3 regions of the Aquisalimonas sp. APHAB1-3 genome follow, and region 1 is predicted to be linked to each of the others. Evidence: predicted binding sites of a transcription regulator. Region 1 holds the regulator's gene; each other region holds the start of a gene.
The links. The regulator FliA, encoded in region 1, starts transcription of late flagellar genes. The targets are predictions, from matches to a motif close to GCTAAAGTTNNNNNNNNNNCNGCCGATA.
Positions count from the first base shown of each region.

Region 1 (4,277 bases):
ACGCAGGGCTTACCGGGATGCCCTACTCCGACTCGTCCCGCACTGATGCGGCGTGAGTTCAGAAACCAAGACTGGAGAGGAGGTCATCGACTTCGTCCTGACCGCTGACCGCCGATTCCGATTCCTGCCCCGGCACCTGCGGCCCCTCCAGCTTCTTTTCGTCGTCTTTCTTCTTGTCGGCCGATTTCGCGCTTTCCGTAGCCTTATCCGGCGCCTGACGCGGGGCGGAGATGGAAATGAGGGACACCAGCCCGTCCTCCACCTCTTTCACAAGCTCCATGACCCGGCGGATTATCTGGCCGGTAAGGTCCTGATAATCCTGGGCCATCAACGCGTCGGTCAGCTTCGCCTGGATGGCGTCGCCTTCACTCTCGAGACGCTCGAAGAACTGGTCCAGCTGCTGGCCCAGCCCGCGGAACTGAGTCGCAGAAAGCTGACGTGATCGGAACCGCTTCCACTCCGCCGCCAGCACCTTGCCCTCGCTGCCAATGCTGGAGAGAGTCTCCAGGGACTCCTCCAGCGCCGTCAGCGTGCGGTGCGCGGAGTTCTCCGTGAGCTCAATGACGTGGTTCAGCCGTTCATGGGCATCCGGAATCTCCGAGACGGCGATATCGCTCAGCCGGCCATCCAGCCGAAAGGACTTGAGCGCCTCATGGAGCTCCCGGGTCAGCTTGCCGATCTCCCGGAACAGTTCCGTCTCGCGCAGGCGGGTGAGTTCATCCAGCGCCTTGCCAACGGCCTCCTCGTCACCGGCCTCGATACAGGACAGTAGCTCGCGAGCCTTGGCCTCGTAGGCAGCTAAATCCGGGCTGGCGTCCGTCATGCGCCTGTCCTCACTCGGCCGATTCGATGCGGTCGAAGATCTTGTTGATCTTCTCTTCCAGCGTCGCGGCGGTGAACGGCTTGACGATATAGCCATTCACGCCCGCCTGGGCCGCCTCGATAATCTGCTCGCGCTTGGACTCGGCCGTGACCATCAGCACCGGGAGATGCTTGAGGTCGTCGTCCGACCGGACGTGCTTGAGCAGCGTGAGGCCATCCATGCCCGGCATGTTCCAGTCGGTGACCAGAAAGTCGAAGCCGCCTTTCTTGAGCAGGGGCAGCGCCGTGTTGCCATCCTCGGCTTCCTGGGTGTTCTGGAAACCGAGCTCGCGCAGGAGGTTCCTGATGATCCGTCGCATCGTGGAGAAGTCGTCCACGATCAGTATTCTCATGTCTTTATCCAGACTCACAGTCAATCACCTTTACTTTGGTCAGACGGTGAACACGTCGTTGGCTTACTAACGCTCTCACCCTGCCGGAGCGCACGCCCGCGTTCTGCCGCACACGTCGCGATTCTGACGGTCCATGCAAACGCCCTGTCACTCTGTCCAGTCGGCAAGGCGTGCCTTCAACTTGAGCATGATCCGCCCGTGAATCTGACTGACCCGGGATTCCGTCACCCCGAGCACCTCGCCGATCTCACGCAGGTTCAGCTCCTGTTCGTAGTAGAGGGACATCACCAGCTGCTCACGTTCAGGCAGCGTCCCGATGGCCTCGGCCAGGGACTGACGAAACCCGGCCTCCTGGATATGCTGCTCCGGCCCTTCGTCATCGCCCTCATGTTCCCGTGTCTCGCCGGTTGCCGGCGAGACTTCATCCAGGCTGAAGAGCTTGGCGCTGGAGACATCGCGCAGGGTCTGGTGATATTCATCGGCGCTCATGCCGAGCTCTTCCATGACTTCGCTGTCCCGGGCGTCGCGCCCTGCGCGGTTCTCGATCTCGCGCACGGCCTGCGCCACCTCCCGGCCACGGCGGTGCACGGAGCGCGGGGTCCAGTCGAGCCGCCGGATCTCGTCGAGCATGGCCCCGCGAATGCGAATCCCGGCATATGTCGGAAAACTGGCGCCGTGGGACGAATCGAACTGCCGGGCCGCTTCCAGAAGCCCGATCATGCCGGCCTGGATCAGATCCTCCAGTTGCACGGACTCGGGCAACCTGGCCAGCAGGTGGTGTGCAATCCGCTTGACCAGCGGCGCGTGCTGAACGACCAGGTCGTTCTCGCCGGTCTGCGCCTGTACCTGCGAGTACGCTGCGGCGCGCGAACTCATGAAAGCACCTCCCCCGCTTCACCACTGTACTGAATGAGACGTTCCACGAAGAACTCGAGATGCCCCTCCGCCCGGCTGGGCATGGGCAGCCGATCGACGCGCTTGGCCAACTCCCGGAAGGCCCGGGCCGACGGGCTACCTGGGTAGAGCGTGGTCACCGCCTGCTGCTGCTGCACCGCCCGCCGCTGTGCATCGTCGTTGGGAATACCGCCCATGTAGGCGACGGTCAGATCCAGGTAGCGCTCACAAACCCGCAGCAGTTTGGCATACAACTCCTGCCCCTGTGCCGCGTTGGCAATCATGTTGGCCACCATATGGACGCGGTGGACGCCGAAATCGCGGTTGAGCACCTTGATCAGTGCGTACGCATCCGTGATGGACGAGGGCTCGTCGCAAGCCACCACCAGCACCTCGCGCGCCGCCCGGGCAAACGTGAGCACACTGTCGGCGATGCCCGCGGCGGTGTCGATGATCAGATAGTCCCAATCGCCGGTGAGCTCGCTGAAGCTCCGGATCAGCCCCACCTGCTCCGCCGCGCTCAGGGCCGCCATTCCCTTGACGCCCGAGGACGCCGGGATAATCTGCACGCCGCCGGGCCCATCGATCAGAATGTCGTCCAGCTCCACCTGACCCGACAGGACGTGGGACAGATTGTGCCGCGTCTCAAGACCCAAGAGCACGTCCACGTTGGCAAGCCCGAGATCCGCATCCATGAGCAGGACGCGGTTGCCAGCGCTCGCCAGTGAGGCGGCCAGATTGACGGACACACTGGTCTTGCCCACCCCGCCCTTGCCACTGGCAATGGCGATGACCTTGACCCGCGTCAGACTCGGTGCCTGATCCATTAACGCTGTGCTCTTTGTTCTTTCATGGCGCACTCCCGGCACTACCACTGTCACGCAGGAGCCCCGTGGGCGTGAGCCCCTCAGTGCGACCCGCCCACCGAGAAGGTCACGGCCATCTGCTCGTCGTCCACTTCCTGGCCATACTCTTCCACCAGTTTCAGCGCGTCCTGCACCAGGTGGCCGGCATCGGCCGGCATCAGATCCTCCGGCACCCGCTGCCCGTTCCCCAGGAAACTCACCGGCAACCGATGCCGCAGCAGCACGGTCAGCGCCGCCCCCAGACTGGCGGCGTCGTCCGTCTTGGTGAGAATACAGCCGGACGGCTCCACCCCGCCGTACGACTTGACCGTCGCGCTCAGCGCCGCCAGCTGCGTGTTCGCGGACAGCACCAGGTAGCTACGGATACGGTCACCCACACCCTTGAGGGTGGTGAACTGCTCCGCGAGCCGCATGTCCCGTTGGCTTACACCAGCGGTATCCACCAGCACCAGGCGCTTGTCGGAGAGATCGGCGAGCACCGTCTCCAGCTCTTCGGCGGAATTCGCGGTCTGCACGGTCACGCCAAGGATGCGCGCAAAATTGCGCAGCTGATCCTGGGCGCCGATCCGGACATTGTCCGTGCTGACCAGAGCCACCTTGTGGCGGCCGTGACGCAGCGCGAACTGCGCGGCGAGCTTGGCCACCGTGGTGGTCTTGCCCACGCCTGTCGGGCCCACGAGCGCCACCACGCCGCCGCGCTCGAGCAGGTCGTCCTTCCTGACCGGCAGATGCCGCTTGACCGTGTGCAGCGCCTGCCGCAGAGCCAGCTCCGGCTCCAGCTTCTCGTCAACCCGATTGGCCAGCTGACGGCAGACATCCGGACCAAACCCGATCTCCGTGAGCTGCCGCAGAAGCGTGGTACGCCCCGGGTGGCTCTTGCCCTGCTGCTGCCACTCCATCATGGAGAGCTGGTTCTCGAACAGGGTCCGCAGCACTTTCAGCTCACTGCGCATGGCCTCCACCGACTCGTCATCACGGCCGGCGGTCTCTTCGGGGCGCTCCGCCCGTTCGGAAACGGATCGCGTTTCCGTCACCGGCGCCGGTTCGGCACGCCCCCTGTTGAGGTCGTCTTCCGTCAACGGGTCGTCCACGTGGACGTCAATCCGCTGACGGCGTCCGCCAGACGACTCACCGATACCGGACTGCTGCCGCGCGCGCCGCAGCATCTCGGTGAAATCGGCGCTGGCCCCGGATTCCGCAGCAGGGGCCGCGCGATCGCGCGTCGAGGGCGATACCCGGCGGTCATCCCGGTCCGCCTGCTCACGCAGGCTGTCCTCGTCGAAGTCCATGGCGGCGATCACCT
Region 1 is NZ_JBLWFT010000001.1:323,285-327,561, reverse strand. It holds gene ACNSTU_RS01530 (protein phosphatase CheZ) at 59-823, opposite strand; gene cheY (chemotaxis response regulator CheY) at 834-1,226, opposite strand; gene ACNSTU_RS01520 (RNA polymerase sigma factor FliA) at 1,362-2,090, opposite strand; gene ACNSTU_RS01515 (MinD/ParA family protein) at 2,087-2,935, opposite strand; gene flhF (flagellar biosynthesis protein FlhF) at 3,016-4,277, opposite strand, start outside.

Region 2 (4,277 bases), 200 kb from region 1:
AGCTTCTGCCCTTCACCAAGTAGCGTGTCCAGCCGACCGTTGGCGCTGGTGAGATCGCTCGCGGACTGGTCCACTTCGCCGTGCAGCTCGTTGAGCTCCTGGCTTGCCCGGCTGCAGGTCTCGTTCATCTCGCCGGTGGCGGTCTGGATGTGCCGGGACTGCTCGCCCACCTGGCGGATGGCCTGCTCCAGGGTGGTCAGCACCTGGCTGATGTTCCGGGAGTCTGCCTGCACGCGCTCGGCGCGGCTGGCGCCGTCGCGGCCCTTCGCCGCCAGGGTTGCCGCGGTGCCGGACAACCCCTCCAGGGTCTGTTCGATGCTTTGGGTCGCCTGGCCGGTTTCCTCGGCCAGGGTGCTCACCTGTTCCGCGACCACGGAGAACCCGCGGCCACGCGATCCGGCGCGGGCTGCTTCGATGCTGGCGTTGACCGCCAGGAAGTTGGTCTGCTTGGCGATGGCCGAGATACTGGTGGAGGCCTTGTGAATCCGCTGGAGGGCGTCCTGCAGCTGTGACAGCTCGGTGGTCATCTGCCCCACCTGCCCGGTCATGTCCTGGAGGTCGGTAACGGTGGCGTGGATGTCCTCGGAGGCCGAGTTGAGGCTGCCCGCCGTGGAGTCCGCGCTCTGCCGGGCCTCGTCAGCGGCCTCCTGCACGGACTGACTCGCGGTCTCCAGTTGCCCGGTGGCGCGCGAGAAGGTCTCCAGCATGCTGGCTTCGTGGGCGACCCGTCCTTCCACCTGGTAGACGGCTCCGGCGACGTCCGAGACGTAGACGGTGAGTGTGCCGGTGGTGCTGGCGGTCTCCTGGATCAGGCGCTCGGCATCGCCGCCGGCGTTGCCGCTCCGCAGGCCCGCCGAGAGCGTCTGGGCGGACCCGGCGAGCTGCCGGGTATTGTCCCGGGCCTCGGTCAGTGCGTTGCGTGTGGTGTCCACTTCGCCGCTCATGCCCTCGAGACCTTCGACGGTCTCCCGGCAGGAGCTGTTGATCTCGCGCACGGATTCGTTGATGCGTGTATAGGCGCCGTCCACGGCGGCCATGGCGCCACCCACGTTGTCCAGGAGGTCCTGCACGGTGCTGGTCCCGGTCTGGATGGTGCCGGTCAGGGTGGTGCAATGGTTCGCACGCTCGATCAGTTTCTGCGCGTGTTCCCGCAGCTCGCCCAGGATGCCGCTGATCTCTTCCGTGGCCTGGCCGGTCTGTTTCGCCAGCTCCTTCACGTGTTCGGCGACCACGGCGAAACCACGCCCGATGCCCCCGGCCCGGGTGGCCTCGATGGTGGCGTTCAGGGCCAGCAGATTGGTCTGTTTGGCGATGGTGGCGATTGAGTCCGCCGCGGTGCCGACGCCTTCCAGGGCCGTGTCGAGGTTGCCGATTTCCTGCTCTGTGGCTGATACGGCGTCGGTGAGGGCGGTGATGTCGTCCAGCGAGCGGGTGAGTGTGGCGCGGGAGTCCTCCACGGCGTGATCGGCTTCGGTGGTGGCCTCGCGCGCCTCGCGGGCCGCGCTCTCGGTGGTTTCGTTTGTGCGCGCGAGTTGCCGACCCAGATCCAGCAGCGACTGGAATCGTTTCGCCTCCTGGTCGACGCGGTCGCTGACGGCCACGAGTTCCTGCTGAATCTGATCGATTTCCCCGTGCAGCCCGTCCGCATGGCCGCTCAGGCGCTCAATCAACCCGGCATGATCCGTTGTCGCGCGATGATCGTGCTCCGCGACGTGCTCCCGTCTTACCCGGGAGCTGATCCAGGGAAGGCGCATGGGTGTCTCCTCGCTCCTGACGTTCTTATGATGAAGGCCGCCCGCTACAGGGAAGCGTCTTTTCGTCCCGGAGTAACGGCCAATGTCGCCCATTCTTGAGCGTGTGCGTCCGAGTGTCGGGGATTAGCGTCATCTGGACAAGTGACCCCTGGTTGTCAAAAACTGTGACTATCTGCGTCTTTTTCATTTGAACGCTTCTGGTAGTCTGGCGCTCGAACCTGAATACGAGGCGTCTGAATGCGTTCAATGTTTGCCACCGCCGAAACGCAGATGCGCCAGCGGCAGCGCTGGGGTCACGGTACTGCGCTGATCCTGACCCTGCTGATACTCGCAGCCGCTTACGGGCTTGAGTACGTCGGTGGCATGGAGCCCTGTCCGCTGTGCATGGTTCAGCGCCTTGTCTTCGCGGCACTCGCGGTGGTCTTCCTGCTTGGCTTTCTCCACGGGGCGCCGTTCTGGGGACGCTACTTCTACGGCGTGCTCGGGGCACTGGTTGCCGCTACCGGCATCGGGGTCGCTAGCCGCCACCTGTGGCTGCAGAGCCTGCCCCCGGAAGAGGTGCCTGCCTGTGGTCCGGGGCTGGATTACATGGTCGATGCGTTTCCGATCACGGAAGTCATCACAATGGTGCTTGCCGGCTCCGGCGAGTGCGCCGAAGTCCACGAGGTCTTCGGCCTGACACTTCCCGGCTGGACGTTGGCCGGGTATGCGCTGCTCGGCCTCTGGGCGCTTTGGATCTGCCGACGCCCGCGCTGAGACCTGGCTTTACCTGTTGAAAGGTTAGTACCATCCCGTGCGCGACCGGTACCGGCCAGCGGACTGCGGGAGAGTCTCCGTGAGCGATATTGATCACCACCTGGGTCCCGACGGGGCGCTGGCAGGGGCTCTGCCCGGCTTCCAGTCCCGCGAGGAGCAGCAGGCCCTGGGGCGTGGTGTGGCGGAGGCGATTGACGCCGGCGACACGCTGATCGCCGAGGCGGGTACCGGCACGGGCAAGACCTTCGCGTACCTCCTGCCGGCGCTGCTTTCCGGAAAGCGCGTGATTGTCTCCACCGGCACCAAGACCCTGCAGGACCAGCTCTATCAGAAGGACCTCCCGTTGTTGCGGGATGCCCTGGACTTGCCCCGGCGCACGGCGCTGCTCAAGGGTCGAACCAACTACCTCTGTCTTTACCGCACCGACATGGCCGAGGTGGACGCCCGGTTCGACCGCCCCGGCACCGGGGCGCAGCTGCAGGCCATCCGTCAGTGGGCGGCGGTGACGGATAGCGGCGACATCTCGGAGCTGGCCGAAGTCCCCAACGACGCGCCGATCTGGGGGCGCGCGACGTCCACCGCGGACAACTGCCTCGGCCAGGAATGCCCGCTCTATGACGACTGCTTTCTCATGGCTGCGCGGCGTCGCGCACAGGAGGCTGACCTGCTGGTGGTCAATCACCACCTGCTGCTGGCCGACATGGCTTTGAAGGAGGGCGGTTTCGGTGAGGTGCTGCCGTCCGCCGACGCCTATATCCTCGACGAGGCGCATCAGCTGCCGGACGTGGCCGCTCAGTTCTTCGGCGTGTCGGTGAGCAGCCGTCAGCTGCAGGAGCTGATCCGCGATACCCATGCGGAGTATCTGCGCGATGCCGGTGACCAGCCGGCGCTGCCCGATTGCCTCGACGTGCTGCGAAAGGCTATTCAGGACTTCCGCCTGACGCTGGGGGAGGCGGGCCAGCGGGCAGCGTGGAGTGGCCTCGGTGACGCGGATGAGGCCACGGATGCGCTCATTCACCTGCGTGCGGCAACAAGCGCCCTGGCCGAGGTGCTGGAGACGCTGGCCGAGCGCGGTCGCGGGCTGGAGAACTGCCACCGTCGCGCCCGGGACATGGCGTCGCTGCTCGACCGGTTCGCCGATGGCGAGACGGACGCCTTCGTGCAGTGGTTCGAAACCTACCAGCAGGCGTTCATCCTGCGGTTGACCCCGCTGGATGTGGGCCAGCAGTTCCAGGCGCGCATGAAAAAGCACCCCGCAGCGTGGGTGTTCACCTCGGCCACCCTGTCCGTCAACGGCGGGTTCGGGCACTTTCTGGAGCGGATGGGGCTGGACGAGGAGACGTCCACCCTGCGTGTGGACAGCCCCTTCGATTACGCCAGCAATGCGCTGCTGTATGTGCCTGCCGGCATGCCTGAGCCCAACAGTGCCTTTTACACGGAGGCGTTCATCGAGCGCGCGGAGGCGGTGATCCGGGCCAGCGGCGGCCGGGCATTCGTGCTGTTCACCAGCCACCGCGCCCTGCAACAGGCAGCTGCACAGTTGCGAGACCGTCTGCCTTACCCCGTGCTGGTACAGGGCGATGCCTCCCAGAACCTGCTGCTGGAACGCTTCCGCGAGGCCGGCAACGCGGTGCTGCTGGGAACGGGAAGTTTCTGGGAGGGGGTTGACGTCAAGGGCGAGGCGCTGTCGGCCGTGATCATTGATCGCCTGCCCTTCGCCTCGCCAGCCGATCCGGTCACCCAGGCGCGGATCGATTTCCTCCGCCG
Region 2 is NZ_JBLWFT010000001.1:120,099-124,375, forward strand. It holds gene ACNSTU_RS00515 (methyl-accepting chemotaxis protein) at 1-1,754, opposite strand, end outside; gene ACNSTU_RS00520 (disulfide bond formation protein B) at 1,992-2,510, shown strand; gene ACNSTU_RS00525 (ATP-dependent DNA helicase) at 2,590-4,277, shown strand, end outside.
Region 2: ACNSTU_RS00515 (methyl-accepting chemotaxis protein) is a predicted target of FliA. The motif match lies at 1,828-1,855, and genes of this name have one in related genera.

Region 3 (4,277 bases), on a different contig from region 1:
CTCAAGCGAAGACGTAAACGACGCCCTCTCGTCCGGTGACACTTACGACCTCGTATACACTTTCGAGGACGCCAACCCGAACATCGCGACGGAAACCGTAACTTACACATATACGGCTGGCGAAGGGACGTGGGCTTGTGAAACCACGGTTGCAGCAGAGTATGCGTCCGACTGCGAAACGCCGTAAGCGTCTGCCGTAGAGGGAAAGCAACTGCTTTGCTCTGCAAAGCCCCGCATATGCGGGGCTTTCTTATGGGTACCACCGCCGCTTGAGCAACCCTGACTCCGCCGCAACGTGGCCGCGCACATCCTTCCACGCCACGACACCCACCAGCTGATCTACATCCGGCAAGGGAAAGCTCTCGGCATCGAAGTGCGTGACACTCTGGGAGGGTGTGGGTGCCGGGCAACCGCTTGGTGGTGGACCAGAAGGTCCACCCTACGCCTGGCGGCGGCACTTTCGGGGCTCGTAGGGTGGACCTTCAGGTCCACCTTGAGCGGGAATCGCGCTCAACGTCTTGCTACAACGGACTGCAGGCCCACAGACGCTTGTGACGAAAATCACTCCGTTGCCCGCCGCAGCGCGCCGAGCACGTCTTCCCGCGCCACCACGCCCACCAGTTGATCGCCGTCCATGACGGGGAGGCTCTTGACGCCGAGTTGCACGAGACGCTGGAGGACGCGTGTGAGGGGGCAGTCGGGCGAGACGGAGACCGGGTCGCGGGTCATGATGCGATCGACCGTGTCCCGCATGATCAGATTATAGGGCGGCACGATGTGTTCCGGCCGCAGGGTGAAGGCGCGGAGCACGTCCATCTTGGTGACAAAGCCCACCAGGGCGCCGCTGTCATCGGTAACCGGCATGCCGTTGAAGCCGTGCTGTTCAAACAGGGCCTGCGCGTCGCCCACGGTGGCATCGGACCGTGTGGTGATTGGCCGCGAAGTCATCACGTCGGCCGCGGTGTATTGCACGAATTCGTACATGGCGCCTCCTGTGCGACGGTTCAGCGCCATTGTAGCGAATCAGAAGCCCGGTGCACCCGCTGAAGCGTGCACCGGCCCAAATCGCATCGCCGCATTGTCGCCGCCGTCAGGCGCGCAGCCGTGCAACCGCATGCCGCAGCTGCTCGGCCATGGCGTTGAGGTCATCTGCCCCCGAGCGCGCCTTGTCCATGGCCTCGCCGCTGCTCGTGGCCGCATCCCGAATGCCGCTCACCCGACGGTTGATCTCGTCCGCCGTCGCCGACTGCTCCTCCGCGGCACTGGCAATCTGCGTGTTCATGCCGCTGATACCATCCACCGCACCGGCAATCGTCCCCAGCGCGGTCTCCGTCTCGTTGGAGCGCTCCACCGTCTGCCGCGCACTCTCGGTACGCGCCTCGATGGACTCCGCCGCCTGCCGCGAGCCGCTCTGCAGCCGCTCGAGGATGTCACGGATCTCCTGGGTGGACTGCTGCGTGCGCTGCGCCAGCGTGCGCACCTCGTCGGCCACCACCGAGAACCCGCGCCCGTGCTCGCCGGCCCGGGCCGCCTCGATGGCCGCGTTCAGCGCCAGCAAGTTGGTCTGCTCGGCGATACCATTAATCACCTCCAGCACCGTCTGCACGTTGTCCGACTCGCTGGCGAGCTGGTTTACCGCATTACGGCTCTCCTCCAGCTCCCGGGCCAGGGTACCGATGGCGTCCTTGGTGTAGGTCACCGTCTCGGCACCCGACTGGGTCTCGGACTGCGCCTGGGCCGCCGCCTCTGCAGCAGAGCTGGCGTTCTGAGCCACCTCCTGCACCGTCGCTGCCATTTCGTTCATGGAGCTGGCCAGCTCGTCGGTGTCTTCCTGCTGCTGCCGGCTGTTCTTGTCGGCGTCGCCGGTAAGGTCACGCAGTTGCTCTGCGGAGTTCAGCAGCGTATCGCTGCCCTCGCGCACCTGGTTCACCACGCCCTGCAGGGTGTCGAACAGGCGGTTGAACGTCCGCGACAGGTCGGTGAGCTCGTCACGCCCCGACTCGTCCAGCCGGGCGGTGAGGTCCACCGGCTCCTCCGCCGCCTTCTCGATGCCGCCGATGGTCGAACGCAGTGGACGGGTAATGCTGACAATGACCGCCCAGCCAATGCCGATGACCAGCACGAGCCCGATGACGCTAGTGACGATACTGTTCGTCAGCTCCCGGTTTACGGCAGCATTGATATCGGCCATATAGACGCCGCTGGCGATGACGTAGCCCCAAGGCTCGAAGTAATGGGCCTCGGAGACCTTTTCGATGGACTCTTCCTCGCCGGGCCGTGGCCACATGTAGGCGATTCTCGAGCGGCCATCATCCGACCCCAGGACTTCCCGGGTCATGCGCTCGACGAACAGGTTACCGGTTCCATCGTCCAGCTCGCTCAGGTCCTCACCTTCCAGCTCCGGGGAGACAGGGTGCATCTGCATGATGTTGTCGCGGTTATGCACCCACAGATACTCTTCCCCCAAATAACGGATACCACGCAGGGACTCCAGCGCCTGTTCGCGCGCGGTCTCCCCGTCGATCGCCCCCTCCTGCTCGAGCCCGTGGAAGTGCTGCATGATCGCGATCGCCGTTTCGTTGACCGCCACAGCCTGAGACAGGCGCTCCTCCTGCAGCGACGCCCTGGTGGAGCCCAGGGTCAGAAGAGCATTGATCACGAACACGGCCACGGCGATCCCGAGGATCAGCCAGATACGCTGGCTGACGCGCAGCTTCCTAAGATAGACAAACATGAACCCGCCTCTTGAATAACGTTGTTGTGGTTCGATTTTCGCGTGTTATCGGCGGGTACCGGCGGGAATTGAGTCACGGCTGATGAACGCCACACGACACGAATTAGTCACACCGTGAAGTGGCGCAACAAGATGGGGTGCAGACGAAGAAAAATGGTGGCTACGGGTGGATTTGAACCACCGACCCTCGCATTATGAGTGCGATGCTCTGACCAACTGAGCTACGTAGCCACGGAACTGCGGAAGCGGGATTCTCCAACCGATGGCGAGGCATGTCAAGTCACGCCTCTGCGAGAGGTTTATCGGCCATCGCCATGTCGCAGGGTCGGTGGCTGCGGCCCGGGCAGCCACATCGCCACCGAACACCCGCGACAGGGCGGCCATCAGGGGCTAGCGACGGTCTTCAAGACCATCCATACCCTCACGGTGCGAGCGCTCGGCGTTCTGCCTGTCGCGCTCTTTCTCAGCCTGTTCGGACGCCTCGTCCACGATGTCACCGGGTGTGGTGCAACCCGCCACGGCACCCACCGCGAAGGCCAGCACAACCGCTAGCCCGGCGCGCCGCACCAGAGACTCAGTCGCGCCGCTCATCCAGGGCCTCCATGGCATCGTCGTGCTGCGGGATCGTGGAGCTGAGCTGCTCGTCGTTCATGGCTGCTTCCAGCATGGCGTCGAAGATTTCGCCTTCCACGCGCACGCGATAGAACGCCCGGTACTCCGAGGTGTCCGGGTCCTGGAGCAGCTCACGGCGGTCCACTTCGACGCCGTACAGCTCCTGATCGAAGAAGCTCTCGTAGGCTTCCCGGGCCGTCTCCACGACATCGCCGTCCATGTCGCCAGAGGTTTCCTCGAGAACGCCGGCAGACTCGCCCGCAATGGCCGTTGCCACGCTGCGGCGTGCCTCAGCCTGGGCCTGGCTTTCGGCCAGTCGGCGGCTCTCGCTTTCGCCCTGACCATAGCCGTAGACACCGCCGTCCCCGGCGTCATTGTTGCCCGGCATGTACCAGTCCGGCTCCATGACCCGCTGGTCGGCCATGGGATCGGTCTCCTCGGCCTCCTGCTGGCCGCCCATCATGGCGCAGCCTCCCAGCACCATGGCGCTGAACGATGCGAAAACGAGACCTTTGGCGCTACGACTCACGACTGTCATCCTCATGGGATTCCTCCTGCTACGTCAGTGGTTGTGGGTAGTGTCCTGAAAAAGGGTGCGGGCGCGCTCGCCGGAGATGATGGCGCGGGTAAGCGCACCGATCACGGCGGTCGAGCGGTCATCAACGGCGCTCTCGCCCACCTGGCGCAGGGTGGCACTATTGCTGGCGACCACATCGCCGTCGCGCAAGCTCGCCACCTCTCCCTGCAGCCGGTAATAGGCCTCGCCCGAAATCTCGGTGAGATAGGTCTGGTCAAGCTGGAAGCGCAGAGTCACCGGTGCATCGTCGGCCACGCGGAAGCCGTAATCGCCGAGCACGCGACGCACCGCGCGTTCGCAGCAGTCCGGCACGTCGAGGCGAACCACGGCGTCCACGTCGGGGACGAGGGCAAT
Region 3 is NZ_JBLWFT010000002.1:343,949-348,225, reverse strand. It holds gene ACNSTU_RS06900 (pilin) at 1-187, shown strand, start outside; gene ACNSTU_RS06895 (HPP family protein) at 562-984, opposite strand; gene ACNSTU_RS06890 (methyl-accepting chemotaxis protein) at 1,091-2,734, opposite strand; tRNA gene ACNSTU_RS06885 (tRNA-Met) at 2,889-2,965, opposite strand; gene ACNSTU_RS06880 (hypothetical protein) at 3,125-3,325, opposite strand; gene ACNSTU_RS06875 (hypothetical protein) at 3,309-3,890, opposite strand; gene ACNSTU_RS06870 (hypothetical protein) at 3,909-4,277, opposite strand, start outside.
Region 3: ACNSTU_RS06890 (methyl-accepting chemotaxis protein) is a predicted target of FliA. The motif match lies at 2,781-2,808, and genes of this name have one in related genera.